Hymenobacter tibetensis: one gene and its partner. The protein of the gene in region 1 binds, or shares a complex with, the protein of each later gene. Links are inferred from orthologs where the notes say so. Each region holds a gene or a part of one and is shown in the gene's direction. Other genes may lie near its edges.

The links.
Region 2: the proteins of mnmG (region 1) and mnmE are in contact, whole or in part, in a solved structure (PDB 9HIP), measured with the Escherichia coli proteins. The link is inferred for Hymenobacter tibetensis from one-to-one orthologs.

The regions. Positions count from the first base shown.
Region 1 is NZ_CP094669.1:5,704,509-5,711,591, forward strand. Bases 1,233-4,152 are described here. They hold mnmG (tRNA uridine-5-carboxymethylaminomethyl(34) synthesis enzyme MnmG), read left to right. Parts: upstream 1,233-1,718; coding sequence 1,719-3,587; downstream 3,588-4,152. Other genes in these bases: MTX78_RS23040 (GNAT family N-acetyltransferase), read left to right, coding at 1,233-1,476; MTX78_RS23050 (hypothetical protein), read left to right, coding at 3,584-3,976; MTX78_RS23055 (class I SAM-dependent methyltransferase), read left to right, coding at 4,071-4,152. Also shown: MTX78_RS23030 (ATP-binding protein), read left to right, coding at 1-53; rRNA maturation RNase YbeY, read left to right, coding at 50-541; more of MTX78_RS23040, read left to right, coding at 754-1,232; more of MTX78_RS23055, read left to right, coding at 4,153-4,964; MTX78_RS23060 (hypothetical protein), read left to right, coding at 4,971-5,303; MTX78_RS23065 (Ig-like domain-containing domain), read left to right, coding at 5,287-6,912. UniProt on the Escherichia coli protein: NAD-binding protein involved in the addition of a carboxymethylaminomethyl (cmnm) group at the wobble position (U34) of certain tRNAs, forming tRNA-cmnm(5)s(2)U34.
Region 2 is NZ_CP094669.1:2,677,171-2,684,220, reverse strand. The notes cover bases 1,855-4,741. They hold mnmE (tRNA uridine-5-carboxymethylaminomethyl(34) synthesis GTPase MnmE), read left to right. Parts: upstream 1,855-2,547; coding sequence 2,548-3,936; downstream 3,937-4,741. Other genes in these bases: MTX78_RS10685 (aldo/keto reductase), read right to left, coding at 3,991-4,741; MTX78_RS10695 (metal-dependent transcriptional regulator), read left to right, coding at 1,855-2,365. In the rest of the region: MTX78_RS10705 (glycosyltransferase), read left to right, coding at 1-480; MTX78_RS10700 (3-oxoacyl-ACP synthase III family protein), read left to right, coding at 585-1,595; more of MTX78_RS10695, read left to right, coding at 1,706-1,854; more of MTX78_RS10685, read right to left, coding at 4,742-4,890; MTX78_RS10680 (citrate synthase), read left to right, coding at 5,325-6,611; MTX78_RS10675 (hypothetical protein), read right to left, coding at 6,693-7,050. UniProt on the Escherichia coli protein: Exhibits a very high intrinsic GTPase hydrolysis rate. Involved in the addition of a carboxymethylaminomethyl (cmnm) group at the wobble position (U34) of certain tRNAs, forming tRNA-cmnm(5)s(2)U34.

The DNA.
Region 1 (7,083 bases):
CTGAAGCTGCCAACGCAGGCGAAGACACCACTTCCAGCACCTATCAGGCATGATCCAGCACCCGCCCGGCACCGAACACGAAATGAACAGCGGCCTCCCTCAAGACTCGCATGAGTCGCATGGTATCGAGTTTTTGGTGGAAGATGTGCCGTTCGAGCTAGCCGATGCCGAGGCGTTGGGCTCTTGGATTGAGCGGGTGATAGATGTGCACGAATATGAATTGGTGCAGCTGACCTACATTTTCTGCTCCGACGAGTACTTGCACCGCGTCAACGTCGAATACCTCGACCACGACACGTACACCGACGTCATCACTTTCGACAATGCGGACGACGCCGACATTATCGAAGGCGACATTTTCATTTCGGTGGAGCGAGTTCGTGAAAACGCGCAGCAACTTGGTGTTGCCTTCATCGACGAGTTGCACCGCGTCATGATCCATGGCGTGCTGCACTTGCTTGGCTACGCCGACAAAGATCTGATCAGCCAGACGGCCATGCGAGCGAAAGAGGATTACTGCCTCTCGCTGCGCACTTTCTAGCTAGCGCAGGTTCCTTGCTACCCTAGGCGTGGGCCTCTCTACAAAACGTCCGCTCCAAACGCGGGCGTTTTCTGCGTTGTAGCTACCCCATTGCTATATTTATACTTCTTCAACACTCCAGCGGCTATAGCTGTTCTGTAGCAGCTGCCCAGCTCGGGGACTTGGCAATTACACCCTATTCATTACCTGTTGCCTACCTGGCATAACACTATATGACCTCTTCCTACATGCCCGTTATCAGAGGCGACATGCTGGATTTCTACTTGAGCCAGGGATACTACCGCATGATTCAGGATCTGTTTACGTGTCGGTTTCTGGCCGTGAACGATGAGTACCATACCGTACACTGGCTTCGGCTGGTGCTGCCCGACGTGCGCTATGGCAGTGAGCAGCGCCGCTTACTACGCCTCAATGAGCGGTTTTCAAGCGAGATAAAACCATTGCGGCTCACGGCGGAGATAGAAGCCCTGTATGCGTTATACCGCACTTCCATCACCTTCGATGCGCCCGAAACCGTGGAGGCATTCCTGTTGGCCGGCGCAACGCACACCATATTCAACACCACCATTGTGGAGGTGCGGGATGGACAGCAGTTGATTGCCGCCGGTATTTTCGATAGTGGCGCCCGCACCATGATGGGCATTATGAATTTCTACGACCCCAGCTACCGCAAATACAGCTTGGGGAAGTACCTGATGCTGCTCAAAATCAACTATGCCATTAGCCAGCACATGGCCTATTACTATCCTGGCTATCTGGTCCACAACTACCCGAAGTTCGACTACAAGCTGTTTCCTTGCCTGGCAGCCACTGAAGTCTATGATTGCCTCAACAGCTTGTGGCTGCCGTTTTCGTGGGATGCCGTAGCCACCCAATCGGCAAGCCTGATAACGGAGTGGCAGGAAGGCAGCCTAGGCGGCTACGATATCGACTAGGCCAGCCAGCTCCGCACAAAACAGAGGATTAGTATCTATCTTTGCGCACGTTCTGAGCGGGTTGCATCTGCTTTTCCGATTTCAATTTCACCGGAATGCCCGCACCGTAGCGGGCGTTTTGCCTCTAGTATCAAGTGCCGGTTGGGAGAGTCGTTGCTACCGTTGAACGACCTGTACGGTAACTGGTGTTACCCCCGACAAACTACTTATGCCTCGCCAAGCCGGAGCTTGGCGCTACCACCATGTTTCAGCAAGAAGAATACGACGTTATTGTAGTAGGAGCGGGCCACGCGGGCTGTGAGGCCGCCGCGGCTGCCGCTAATTTGGGCTCCAAAGTCCTGCTCGTAACGATGAACATGAACACCATCGCGCAGATGTCGTGCAACCCGGCTATGGGTGGCGTGGCTAAAGGCCAGATTGTGCGCGAAGTGGACGCTTTGGGCGGCCAGTCGGGCATTATCACCGACAAGACGATGATTCAGTTTCGGATGCTGAACCGCTCGAAAGGCCCCGCCATGTGGAGCCCCCGGGCGCAGTCGGACCGGATGCGCTTTGCCGAGGAGTGGCGCAATACGCTCGAACAAACGCTAAACGTGGACTTCTGGCAGGAAGCCGTAATGGGCTTATTAGTAGAAAACGATACGGTCGTGGGCGTGAAAACCCAACTCGGTATCGAGTTCCGTAGCAAAGCGGTGGTGCTCACCAACGGCACCTTCCTGAACGGCCTGATTCATATTGGCGAGAAAAACTTCGGGGGTGGCCGCGCCGCCGAGCGTGGTAGCACCGGTATCACCGAGCAGCTCAAAGAGCTAGGCTTTGAGGCGGGCCGCATGAAAACCGGTACCCCTCCCCGCGTAGACGGCCGCAGCCTCGACTACTCGAAAATGGAAGAGCAGCCCGGCGACGAGGCACCCAGCAAATTCAGCTACCTGCCCACGCCGCCGCTGGCCAAGCAGCGCCCGTGCTACATCACCTACACCAACTCCGAGGTGCACGACATCCTGCGCGAAGGCTTCGAAAAGTCGCCGATGTTCCAGGGCCGCATCAAGGGCTTGGGGCCACGCTATTGCCCATCGGTAGAAGACAAAATCAACCGCTTCGCTGACAAGGACCGGCACCAGATTTTTGTGGAGCCGGAAGGCTGGAGTACGGTGGAAGTGTACGTGAACGGTTTTTCGAGCAGCTTGCCCGAGGACGTGCAATATCGCGCCCTGCGCAAAATTGCGGGTTTCGAGAAAGCCAAGATGTTCCGGCCCGGCTACGCCATCGAGTATGACTTCTTCCCACCAACGCAGCTTAACCTCACGCTGGAAACCAAGCAAGTACGCAACCTGTATTTCGCGGGCCAGATCAACGGCACCACAGGCTACGAGGAAGCTGCTTGCCAGGGCCTCATGGCTGGCATCAACGCCCACAACCGCGTGCACGGCAAAGACCCCTTCATCCTGAAGCGGAGCGAAGCCTACATCGGTGTGCTCATCGACGACCTCGTCAACAAAGGCACCGACGAGCCCTACCGCATGTTTACGAGCCGCGCCGAGCACCGCATCTTACTGCGCCAGGATAACGCCGACCTGCGTCTGACGCCCCTTGGTTACGCAATTGGGCTGGCTTCGGAAGAGCGGATGGAGTTGGTGCGCGAGAAAGAGCGCCAAACCAGCGAGGTGGTGGATACGCTGAAAAACTTCGCCATTGAGCCCGCCGAAATCAACGGATTGCTAACGGAACAGGGGTCGGCTACTATCACCGAGAAAACCCGTGCCATCAACCTGCTGCGCCGCCCCAACATCGAGTTGGCTACCCTCACGAGCGTGCTGCCGGGCCTTACGCTGGCCTTGGCGCCGTACGGCCCCGAGGCGCTAGAGCAAGCCGTGATTCTGGTGAAGTACGAAACCTATATCGAGAAGGAAAATCAGCAAGCCATCCGGGCCGCGGAGCTAGAAAACTTCGTAATTCAGGGCCGCCTTGATTACAAAGCCATGCCGGCCCTGTCGCACGAAGCCCGCGAAAAGCTGCTCAAAGTGCAGCCCGAAACTATTGGCCAGGCTGCCCGCATCAGCGGCGTTTCGCCCGCCGATATTTCGGTGCTCATGGTGTACCTTGGCCGATGAAACTGGGAACGGTAATTAGCTACCGTTCCCGTTTCTTGCTCCTGACGGGCATACTAACCGGGCTTGTTCTGGGTGGTTCATCAGTCGGGTTGCTTCTAGATCACCGATTTGCGGAGCGCTATTTGTGGCTAGGCTTTCTAACGCTAGGTTGCTGGCTGATGTTGGCCGTGCAAGCATTCCTTGCCGTTGTCGTTATGGTTCGTCGGCTACTAGGTCGGCGTTGGGTTTCAGCATTGGGCTGGCTTCTGTTGGTGGGTTTGGGTGCCGGAGTTTTGGGCGCAACGCTGCTACCAGTGACGGTGCTGTGCGGGGGCGGCGTCTCGGTTGGAGAACCGCCACCAGGCAATCCAGAGCAAATAGAGGCTGACCGTTTGTCTGAATTCAAGTAGCTGCCTGACTATAGCCTCAAAAGTCTATTTTTGCTAATGCAACCTAAACGGCAGCCTGATGCAAGTCAGGCTGCTTCGCTTATAGTCTGAACCTGTGTCTTACGAACGATTGGAGAAGTGCCCGGTTTGCGGCAAAACGGAGTTTCGCAACAAGCTGGTAGTGGAAGACAAATCGGTGAGCAAGGAAAGCTTTGCCATTCAGCAGTGCGAAGCGTGCAGTTTTCAGTTCACCAATCCTCGGCCCGACGCGGCCCACATTGGCCGGTATTACGAGTCCGACGACTATGTGTCGCATAACAGCGGTGCCGCGGGCGTCATCAACCAAGCCTACAAAGTAGCGCGCTTTTTCACGTTGCGGCGGAAGGTGGGGCTCATCAACAAGCTGGCGCCGCGCAAAGGCCGCCTGTTTGATTATGGCTGCGGAACAGGTCATTTTCTGGAAGCTGCCAAGAACAATGGTTGGCAGGTAGCTGGCTGGGAACCCAATGTCCGGGCCCGTGAAGAAGCCTCGCGCCGGGCCGGCCAGCCGATTGGCACCGAAAGCCTAGCTTCCTTCGAGAGCGGCAGCTTCGACGCCATTACGCTGTGGCACGTGCTCGAACACGTACACGAGCTCAATGAAACCCTTCAGCAACTGGTAAGCTTACTGAAACCCGACGGGGTACTGTTAATAGCCGTGCCCAACGTGGAAAGCCTCGATGCCCAACACTATCGGCAAGACTGGGCCGCCTACGATGTGCCGCGCCATCTCTACCATTTCAGCTTGAAAACCATGACGCAGCTGCTCAAGAGGCACAAGCTGACGGTGGTAGATACGCTACCCATGGCGCTAGATGCCTATTACGTGAGCATGCTCAGCGAAAAGCACAAAGCCGAGCGGGGAGGAGGAATCGTGTCGGTGCTGAAGGCCGGATACAAGTCCAACCAGTACGCAGCGCAGCACGAGGGCCAGTACTCCAGCTTGATTTACGTGGCCGCCAAGCGCTGATTGTAGATGGGGCTGCCAGCTAGATACGTATTTGGGTCGTTGCTGGCACTGCCCCTCCATGCTGGTGGGGTAGGGGAGGGCCACCCGTCTGACGCCGGCGCAACAGCCACTGCCGCATATACTCGGCAGCATACGCACGTTGTGGTTAGCATAGCGCCCGACACCACTCGGAAGTCACTTTCCGCGGATACCACGCGCCGCCCGGCCCTCGTTCCTGATACGACCACCGTGCCGGCTGATGAAGACCACCCGACCCGCAAAACCACTGTATGGACCGTGCTGGCCATTGCGGCACTAACTATTTCCACGCTTCTGCTTTATAATGTCCGTTCGCGCTAACCTTCTTTTTCTGCTCGCTGCTGGTGCTGGGCTGGCTGGCTGTGCTTCCATTAGTTCGCCTACCGGCGGGGAGAAGGACATTATTCCGCCCACGCTGGAAAGCTCAACTCCCCCAAATGGCAGCCGCAACTACAAAGGCCAAGTGGTGCGGTTGGTATTCTCTGAGTCGGTGCAGCTCAAAGACCTCAACAAGAACCTCATCATTTCGCCGGCCTTACCCGAAGACAACCCCTACAAACTCCGGGAAGACCGCACGTCTATTTCTCTGCTCTTCGATAAGCCGCTCGACCCGAACACCACCTATTCGTTTAATTTCGGCAATGCCGTTACCGACATCACCGAAAGCAACCCGGCAACGAATGTTGTAGTGAGCTTCAGCACGGGCGCCGTGCTTGATTCGGGCGCCGTGCGTGGCAGCGTTCGGGAGTTGCTGACCGACAAGCCGGCCGATGCGGTTTCGGTGTTGATGTACCCCGAATCCGATACGGCGGGGGTGCGCCGCGGGCGGCCTTACTACCTGGCCCGCGCCGACAAAAACGGAGCATTTGCGCTGCGTAACCTGAAAGCCGGCCGCTACCGTATCTACGCTTTGGCCGACAAAAACCAGAACACCCGCTACAACGAGGGCGAGAAGATAGCCTACCTCCCCGATTTCATTACCGTTGGCCCCCGGCCCGATTCGGTTCAGTTGCTACTAGTACGGCCCGATGCGCGCCGGCCCATCATCAACAGCCGGCAGGGCACTTTTTCGCAGTTCCGGGTAACCTACGGGGAAGGCCTACGGACGGCCGTTATTTCCTCGCTCGGCGCAGCTGCTACACCGCCACAGCTCACCGAGGCACTGCAACTCGCTGAGCAAGGCCGCGTGGTGGCACTGTTCAAGACCCCAACGCTAACCGAGGGACGCTACTTATTAGCCGCCACCGATAGTGCCGGCAACGTCTCCCGCGACACGGTGAACGTACGATTTCCCGGCACGGCTCCCACCAAACGCGCCCCAGTCTATTCTGTGGATGGGGCGCCGCGCGATGTGTATCGGCAAGGAGAAGTGCGCTTTTTGTTCACTGAACCCGTGCGGGTAGCCCCCGGCAAACCCTTTGCGTTGCTGCAAGAAGACTCCACTGCTACCCGACGCCCCCTTACGCTGCCGACCAATGGCACCTTGAGTCCCGACCGGACCCGCCTCACGGTGCTCCTAGACACCAAAGCCAAAAAGACGGTTACCATCACGCTTGACACCCTGAACCTGACCACCGTTACGGGACAAAACCTGGGTGCCAAGCCGCTGCGCTTGCGCGTAACCGACCAAGCCACCTACGGCAGCCTAGCGGGTACCATCCAAACCAAGTACAAGCGCTACGAAGTGCAGCTTCTCGATTCGCAAGGCAAAGTGGTTGCCACCCTCGACAGCCCCAAAGGCACCTTTCGCTTCGACCGGCTGCTACCGGCTGTCTACACGTTCCGGGTGTTGATTGATGCTGATGGCGACGGCCGCTGGCGGGGCGGTGACCCTGAACTCCTGGTACCCGCCGAACCCATTTACATCCGGCCGAAGTCGGAGCAGGTGCGCGTCAATTTCGAGCTAGAAGATATCAAGCTGGTTTTCTAATCACCGGCTGGTTTGCAGTATGCCTACTGTGTGCCCATGGCTGCACAGTAGGCTTTTTTATGCCCTTAGAAGTTACTTTCAGCAGCTAGAAAACAGGCTGATTAACTGGAAACGGCGTTTTTCAGCTTTCTTACTCGGGCTGCTTTTTGTGTCTTACGTAGCAAAACGACT
Region 2 (7,050 bases), 3.0 Mb from region 1 along the record:
GAGTTGCACCGTCTCCGGCCGGGTGGTGTCTTGCTCACGGTTATCGGCTTTTGTCAGCAGCCCAGTCTTTTGCTGGAGTTGCGGCAGTTGCAGCTAACCCACCCACCCTGGCTACGCTTGCTGATGGAAGACACCGCTCCCGTTGCGCACACTGCCATTGTAACTGAAATTCAGCGCAGCCACGTAGGCTTACTTCTTTACCAGCCCCACCCTAGCACCCAGCGCTGCCGGCCCACCAAGCTATTCGAGTACTTGGCGCACGGCTTGCCCATGGTTGTGCCCAAGAACCCGTTGTGGGAGGCCAGCATCCGTCGCCACCAAGCCGGGATAGTAGTTGATGGGCGGGATATAGCAGCAGCAGCCCGCACCTTGCTGGAGCAGGTAGAGAAGCTCGTTTTTTACCCTCGCGGCGTCCCGACAGAAGCTTTCTGGGCATCGGAACACACAAAATTATGGGGGCTGATGGATTCCATCTGGTAACTGCCGACCTTTGCCGGCCGTTTACAAAGCAGCACTGCGGGTTTTTAGTACCTTCGGCACCTTTTCTTCGTCTCTTCGTCTCTCTCTCCCAAACCTACCTCTCTATGTCCACTCTTCGCCATTCCGAAATTGCTGGCGTCGGCCACTACGTGCCTAGCCGCGTGGTTACCAACGCCGACCTCACTACGCTCATGGAAACGACTGATGAATGGATTCAAGAGCGCACCGGCATCCAGGAACGCCGCTGGTTCGAGGAAGGCAAAGATACCACGGCCAACATGGGAGCCGCCGCCGCGCGCAAAGCCTTGGAAATGGCTGGCCTCACCCCCGACGATGTGCAGATGATCGTTTTTGCTACGCTCTCGCCCGACTATTTCTTCCCTGGCTCTGGTGTACTGCTCCAACGCGAACTAGGCATCAAGGCTCCCATCCCGGCTTTCGACGTGCGCAATCAGTGCTCGGGTTTCGTATACGCGTTGAGCATGGCCGACCAGTTCGTTCGCACCGGCATGTACGACACCGTGCTGGTAGTAGGCTCTGAGATTCACTCTTCCGGCCTCGACAAAACCACCCGGGGCCGCGGCGTATCGGTTATCTTCGGTGACGGCGCAGGGGCTGTGATTCTACGCCCCAGCACCCGCGAGGGACATGGCATTCTGAGTACGCACCTGCACTCGCAAGGCGAATTTGCCGAGGAATTGATTGTGAAAGAGCCAGGTTCCAACCGCGAAGACCGGGTGGGCTACGTGGTGGCCAACGAGCTGGACATGTACCCGTACATGAACGGCCAGAACGTGTTCAAACACGCGGTGGTGCGCTTTCCACAGGTAATCAAGGAGGCACTAGATCAGAACGGCTACCAGCCCCAAGATCTGAACATGCTCATCCCGCACCAAGCTAATCTGCGCATTACGCAGTATGTGCAACAGAAAATGGGCCTCTCCGACGATAAAATCTTCAGCAACATCCAACGTTACGGCAATACCACCGCCGCCAGCGTCCCGATTGCACTCAGCGAAGCCCTACAGGAAGGCCGCATCCAGCGTGGCGACTTGGTGTGTCTAGCAGCTTTCGGTTCCGGTTTCACCTGGGCCTCCGCCTTGATTAAGTGGTAGCAGTTGCTTCTGAATGTAGAATTCTGAACGAAGGACGCTAACCAATCTTTTTGTACTAGCGGCCTTCATTCACTTCATACTTCAGAATTCTAAATCCATACTTGAAAAGAATGCCCAGCTTCACCGAGGAAAACTATCTGAAAGCCATTTACAAGCTGGCCGAAGCCTCTCCGGGCTCCGAGGTTAGCACGAATGGTATAGCAGAAGTATTACAGACGCGGGCTGCCTCGGTGACAGACATGCTGCGTCGGCTTGGGGAAAAGGGCCTGCTCCACTACCAGCGGTACAAAGGCGTTTCGCTAACGGCGGAAGGCCGGCAGTTGGCGTTGCTCACCATTCGGAAGCATCGGCTGTGGGAAGTGTTTCTGGTTCAGAAGCTGGGCTTCAATTGGGACGAAGTACATGAAGTGGCCGAGCAAATGGAACACATCCATTCCCCGCTGCTGGTTCGCCGTCTCGATGAGTTCCTCGGGTTCCCGCGCCTCGACCCGCACGGCGACCCCATCCCAACGGAAGACGGTGCTGTGCTTCGTCCCCAAAACCGCCTCGTAGCCGACCTCTGCCCCGGCGACCAAGGCCAGCTGATGGCCGTCAAGAACACCTCGCCGGCCTTCTTGCAGTACCTAGATAAGGTAGGTCTCAAGCTAGGTTCTCACCTTGAAGTACTGGATAAGATAGAGTTTGACAACTCACTAGAAATCAGAATAAACAAAAAGTCTATACTTATGCTTTCTCCTGAGGTTGGGAGGAATTTGTTTGTAGCTGGTTAATCAAAAGCATCTGCATAATTAGATAGCAAAACGCAGCCTGATGGTTTAATCCCAGTGGCTGCGTTTTTCACTTACTACCCTACGGCTCGATGCCAATAGCGCGGCGTAGGTACTCAGCAATTATCCCTTAACGCGCCCTTGGTTGCGTACCTTCGCGGCCTCAACTTTTCCTTCTCTTTCTCGTGGCTGCTCTTCCTCCTGCCCTGTCCGATACCATTGTTGCCCTTTCAACGCCGCCCGGTGCAGGAGCCATTGCGCTGGTTCGGCTTTCTGGCGCCGCCGCCATTAGCTTGGTAGCTGAGGTATTCACGGGAAAGCGCCTGCTCGATCAGCCCAGCCACACCCTCCATTTCGGCACCATCCGTGAGGAAGACCGCATCATCGACGAGGTAGTCGTTTCACTGTTCCGTGCTCCTAACTCGTACACCCGCGAGGATGTAGTGGAAATTAGTTGCCACGGCTCCGACTATATCGTGCAGCAGTTGCTGCTGCTATTCACGCGCCGTGGGGCCCGCCTAGCCGAGGCTGGCGAGTTCACCAAGCGGGCCTTCCTGAATGGCGCCTTCGACCTCGCCCAAGCCGAAGCGGTAGCCGACCTGATTGTGGCCGACTCCCAGCTCTCTCACCAGGTAGCAATGCAGCAGATGCGGGGCGGCTTTTCCCGGGAGTTGAAAGACCTCCGGGCGCGGCTAGTTCAGTTTGCGGCCCTGCTGGAGTTGGAGTTGGACTTCGGAGAAGAAGACGTGGAGTTTGCCGACCGTACGGGGCTAGTCAGGCTACTTCAGGAAGTACAGGCGCTGGTCCAACGTCTACTGCGCTCGTTCGAGCTAGGCAACGTTATCAAGAATGGCGTGACTACCGTTATTGCCGGCCGGCCCAACGCTGGCAAAAGCACGTTGCTCAACTCGCTACTCAACGAGGAGCGCGCTATCGTTTCAGCAGTGGCAGGCACCACCCGCGACCTGATTGAAGACGAAGTAAGCTTAGATGGAATACGTTTCCGCTTCGTCGACACAGCAGGCCTGCGCGACACCACTGACATAGTGGAATCCATTGGCGTGGAGCGGACCTTGAAGCGGGTAAAGCAAGCGGCTTTAGTTATTTATCTGTTTGATTTAACGGAAACTAGCCCTAGTCAGCTTGAAGCAGAGATTGAAGCGCTTCAGTTATCCCCTGCCACTCCCATATTAGCCATCGGCAACAAGCTCGATGTGGCTTCCGAAGAAGAACAAGCGGCTTTCCGAACCCGTCCCAGCACCGTGCTGATTGCTGCCAGCCGCGGCGACGGCCTCGACGAGTTGCGCCAGCTTTTGCTGGCCCGGGTACGGGGTGAAGGCTTAGACCGCACAGGCAGCAGCACGATCGTCACCAACCTGCGGCATGCCCGCAGTCTGGAAGCCGCTACCCTCGCCCTCGATGCCGTACTATCCGGTCTCACGAGTGGTACCGGCACCGAATTACTCGCCGCTGACCTCCGGCACGCCTTGGCATCGTTAGGAGAAATCACCGGTGAGATTTCCTCTGACGACCTTCTTACCAGCATCTTCACTCAGTTCTGCATTGGCAAGTAGCTGACCAACCTTCAATACGTCATCACCAATAAAGCGCACCACCTTAAGTACGGTTTATCGGTGCTGCTCATAGGTGTTGGGCGGTAGGGCTTGCTGAAGCAGTTGCATTTCCTGTGCTGTTAAGGGCGGGGCTTCGGCGAGTGCTACAGCCTCGGCAAGTTGCTCTTCCGTGCGAATGCCTAATATTGCCGATGACACGGCAGGATGGTGCAACACGAAACGTGCCGCCACTTCCACTGCAGTACGCGCATTGGCTTGTGCCACTCTCCGTACAGCAGCGGCGGCGCTATCTACAACCTCCTTTGGATAGCTTAGGTATTCCTTGGAAGCCTTGCCTACGAGCAACCCTTGCGCAAAGCTGCCCCGCGCCAGCACTCCTATCTGGTGCTCTTGTAACAGTGACAAGCAGCTTTCCTCTGGCCGCCGATCCAGCAGGCTATACTGCATCATTACGCTGGCCAGGTTGGCACGTTCTACATACTCCCGAACAACGTTGGGGCGAATAGACGAAATACCGTATGCCCGAATCCTTCCCTGCTGCTTAAGTAGCTCAAACGCCTCTATAAGTTCATCGAGCGGGTCGTCGAGGGTACCACCGTGCAATTGATACAGGTCAATGTACTCCGTTTCGAGGCGCTTTAGGCTTTCTTCGACTGCCTGCAACACGTAGGCTTTTGTGGGGGCCCAGTCCCAACCGCTACCATCGGGCCGCCATACATTGCCTACTTTGGTGGCAAGTACTACATCCTTGCGGTGGCCTTTGAACGCCTTGCCCACAGTGGTTTCGTTTGCCCCTCGCTGGTACAGATCTGCCGTGTCGAAGAAGGTGATGCCCTGATCTAAGGCACTATACAACAGGGTGCGGTTAGTTGCGTAATCGGTACCGAGCGACATGCAGCCAAATCCAATTTCACTTACCTGCAACCCGGAATTTCCTAGCGTTTTGTATCTCATTGGGTGATGCTTAGTGTAACACAGATGCTGCTTTACTTGCATCATCCCGTTCTGGTTGATTTTCCCTCTGCCTACGCTACTTCACACTTGGTTGCGGACAGCAACGCAGCTACGTGCCGCACGCATCATGTGTGATATAATTGGCTGGCCTATTTACGGATGCACTGCTTGCTAACTTACTAGCCTACCCACTCTTATCAACAGAAGCCAAGTTATTGCGTACAATAAACCGCGAATGTTCGCTAGAATGCGGGTGAAAAAGCCGGCCGAACACTGTGTATTTTGCCGGACTGTGCTTCTTTTGCAAGTACTTTCTCACATCTAAACAACATACAGGGGCTCACGGTAGTATAGAACTCAACTACCACGCTGGCTTTTCAGCTTGCTGGTTATTCTTTAGCTTCGCCCCTGAACCACCCTTCTACCCCTCTCCTATGGCAGAATCTGCTGAGATTATCCTCGACGGCAAATCGATTATGTTGCCCGTCATTGAAGGCACCGAACACGAAAAAGCATTTGACATCGGAAAGCTGCGGGACCAAACCGGTTACGTAACCCTCGATTCTGGCTACAAAAACACCGGCGCTACCAAGAGCGCCATTACATTCCTCGATGGAGAGGAAGGCATTCTGCGGTACCGCGGCTATCCTATCGAGCAACTAGCCGAGAAATCGTCGTTTCTGGAAGTAGCGTATTTGCTTATCTACGGCGCATTGCCTTCCAAAGCCGAACTCGATGAGTTCAGCCATCAAATCACCAAGCATACGCTGGTGCACGAAGATGTCCGCAAGATTTTTGATGGTTTCCCATCAGCGGCACATCCTATGGCTATTCTTAGCAGCCTTATCTGCTCGCTTACGGCGTTCTATCCCAAGAGCATCGACCCCAACCAGAGCGCAGAGGAAATGAATCTGAACATCCTGCGTTTGATGGCCAAAATCTCGACCATCGCCGCCTGGACGTACAAGAACTCGCAGGGCCACCCTCTCAATTATCCCCGCAACGACCTCGACTACACGTCCAACTTCCTCTACATGATGTTCAGCTTCCCTACGGAGAAGTACGACATCAACCCAGTGGTGGTGAGCGCGCTCAACAAGTTGCTTATCCTGCACGCCGACCATGAGCAGAACTGTTCCACTTCTACGGTGCGCTTGGTGGGCTCAGCTAATGCTAGCTTGTACGGCTCGGTTTCGGCTGGTATCAACGCCTTGTGGGGCCCCCTGCACGGCGGTGCCAACCAAGAAGTGGTAGAGATGCTGGAAGCCATTCAGGCTGATGGCGGCGACACCAGCAAGTTCATTGCCAAGGCCAAAGACAAGAACGATCCTTTCCGCCTGATGGGTTTTGGCCACCGCGTGTACAAGAATTTCGACCCCCGCGCCAAGATCATCAAGAAGGCCGCCGACGAAGTTCTCACAGCGTTGGGCATCAATGATCCACTGCTGAAAATTGCGCAGGAATTAGAGCAAGCGGCTCTCACCGACCCTTATTTCGTGGACCGCAAGCTGTATCCGAACGTGGACTTCTATTCGGGCATCATCTACAAAGCCATTGGCATCCCAACCGAGATGTTCACGGTGATGTTCGCCCTCGGGCGCCTCCCCGGCTGGATTGCGCAGTGGAAAGAAATGCGTGAGAACAAGGAGCCAATTGGTCGTCCGCGCCAGATTTACACGGGCGAACTAGAGCGCGACTACGTAAGCATCGAGAACCGCTAGGTAGCTCCAACGACTAGTCCGGGCTAAAACGAAGAAGCCGGCTCCCTAGGGAGCCGGCTTCTTCGTTTTAGCCCGGACTGACTATCGGGCGCTGAACGCCATCAAGTCGGCTTTAGATTGCGTGTACACAGCCATTTGACGTGGCCATAAGATGGTGGCAAGGTCCCACTCGTAGTGCGCTTGCATTTCAGCAAGTTTCTGGTCGAGGGCGGCAGGATCTGAAGCCAAACGAGCTTTTGTTTCCTGCACCTCGTTCAGCATACGCACGTTCAACTGACGGACCTTCACGTATTGTCCTTCGCTGAGCTGGGTTTTTTGAGCCAGTTGCTTGGTCATTTGTGTGGCCCGGTCGGTGGTCCGGTTTTGGTCACCAGAACCGGCTTCAGCCAGTTGGACAGAGCCAACTATGAGAGCGAAAACTAGAGGAGTAAAGATGTTT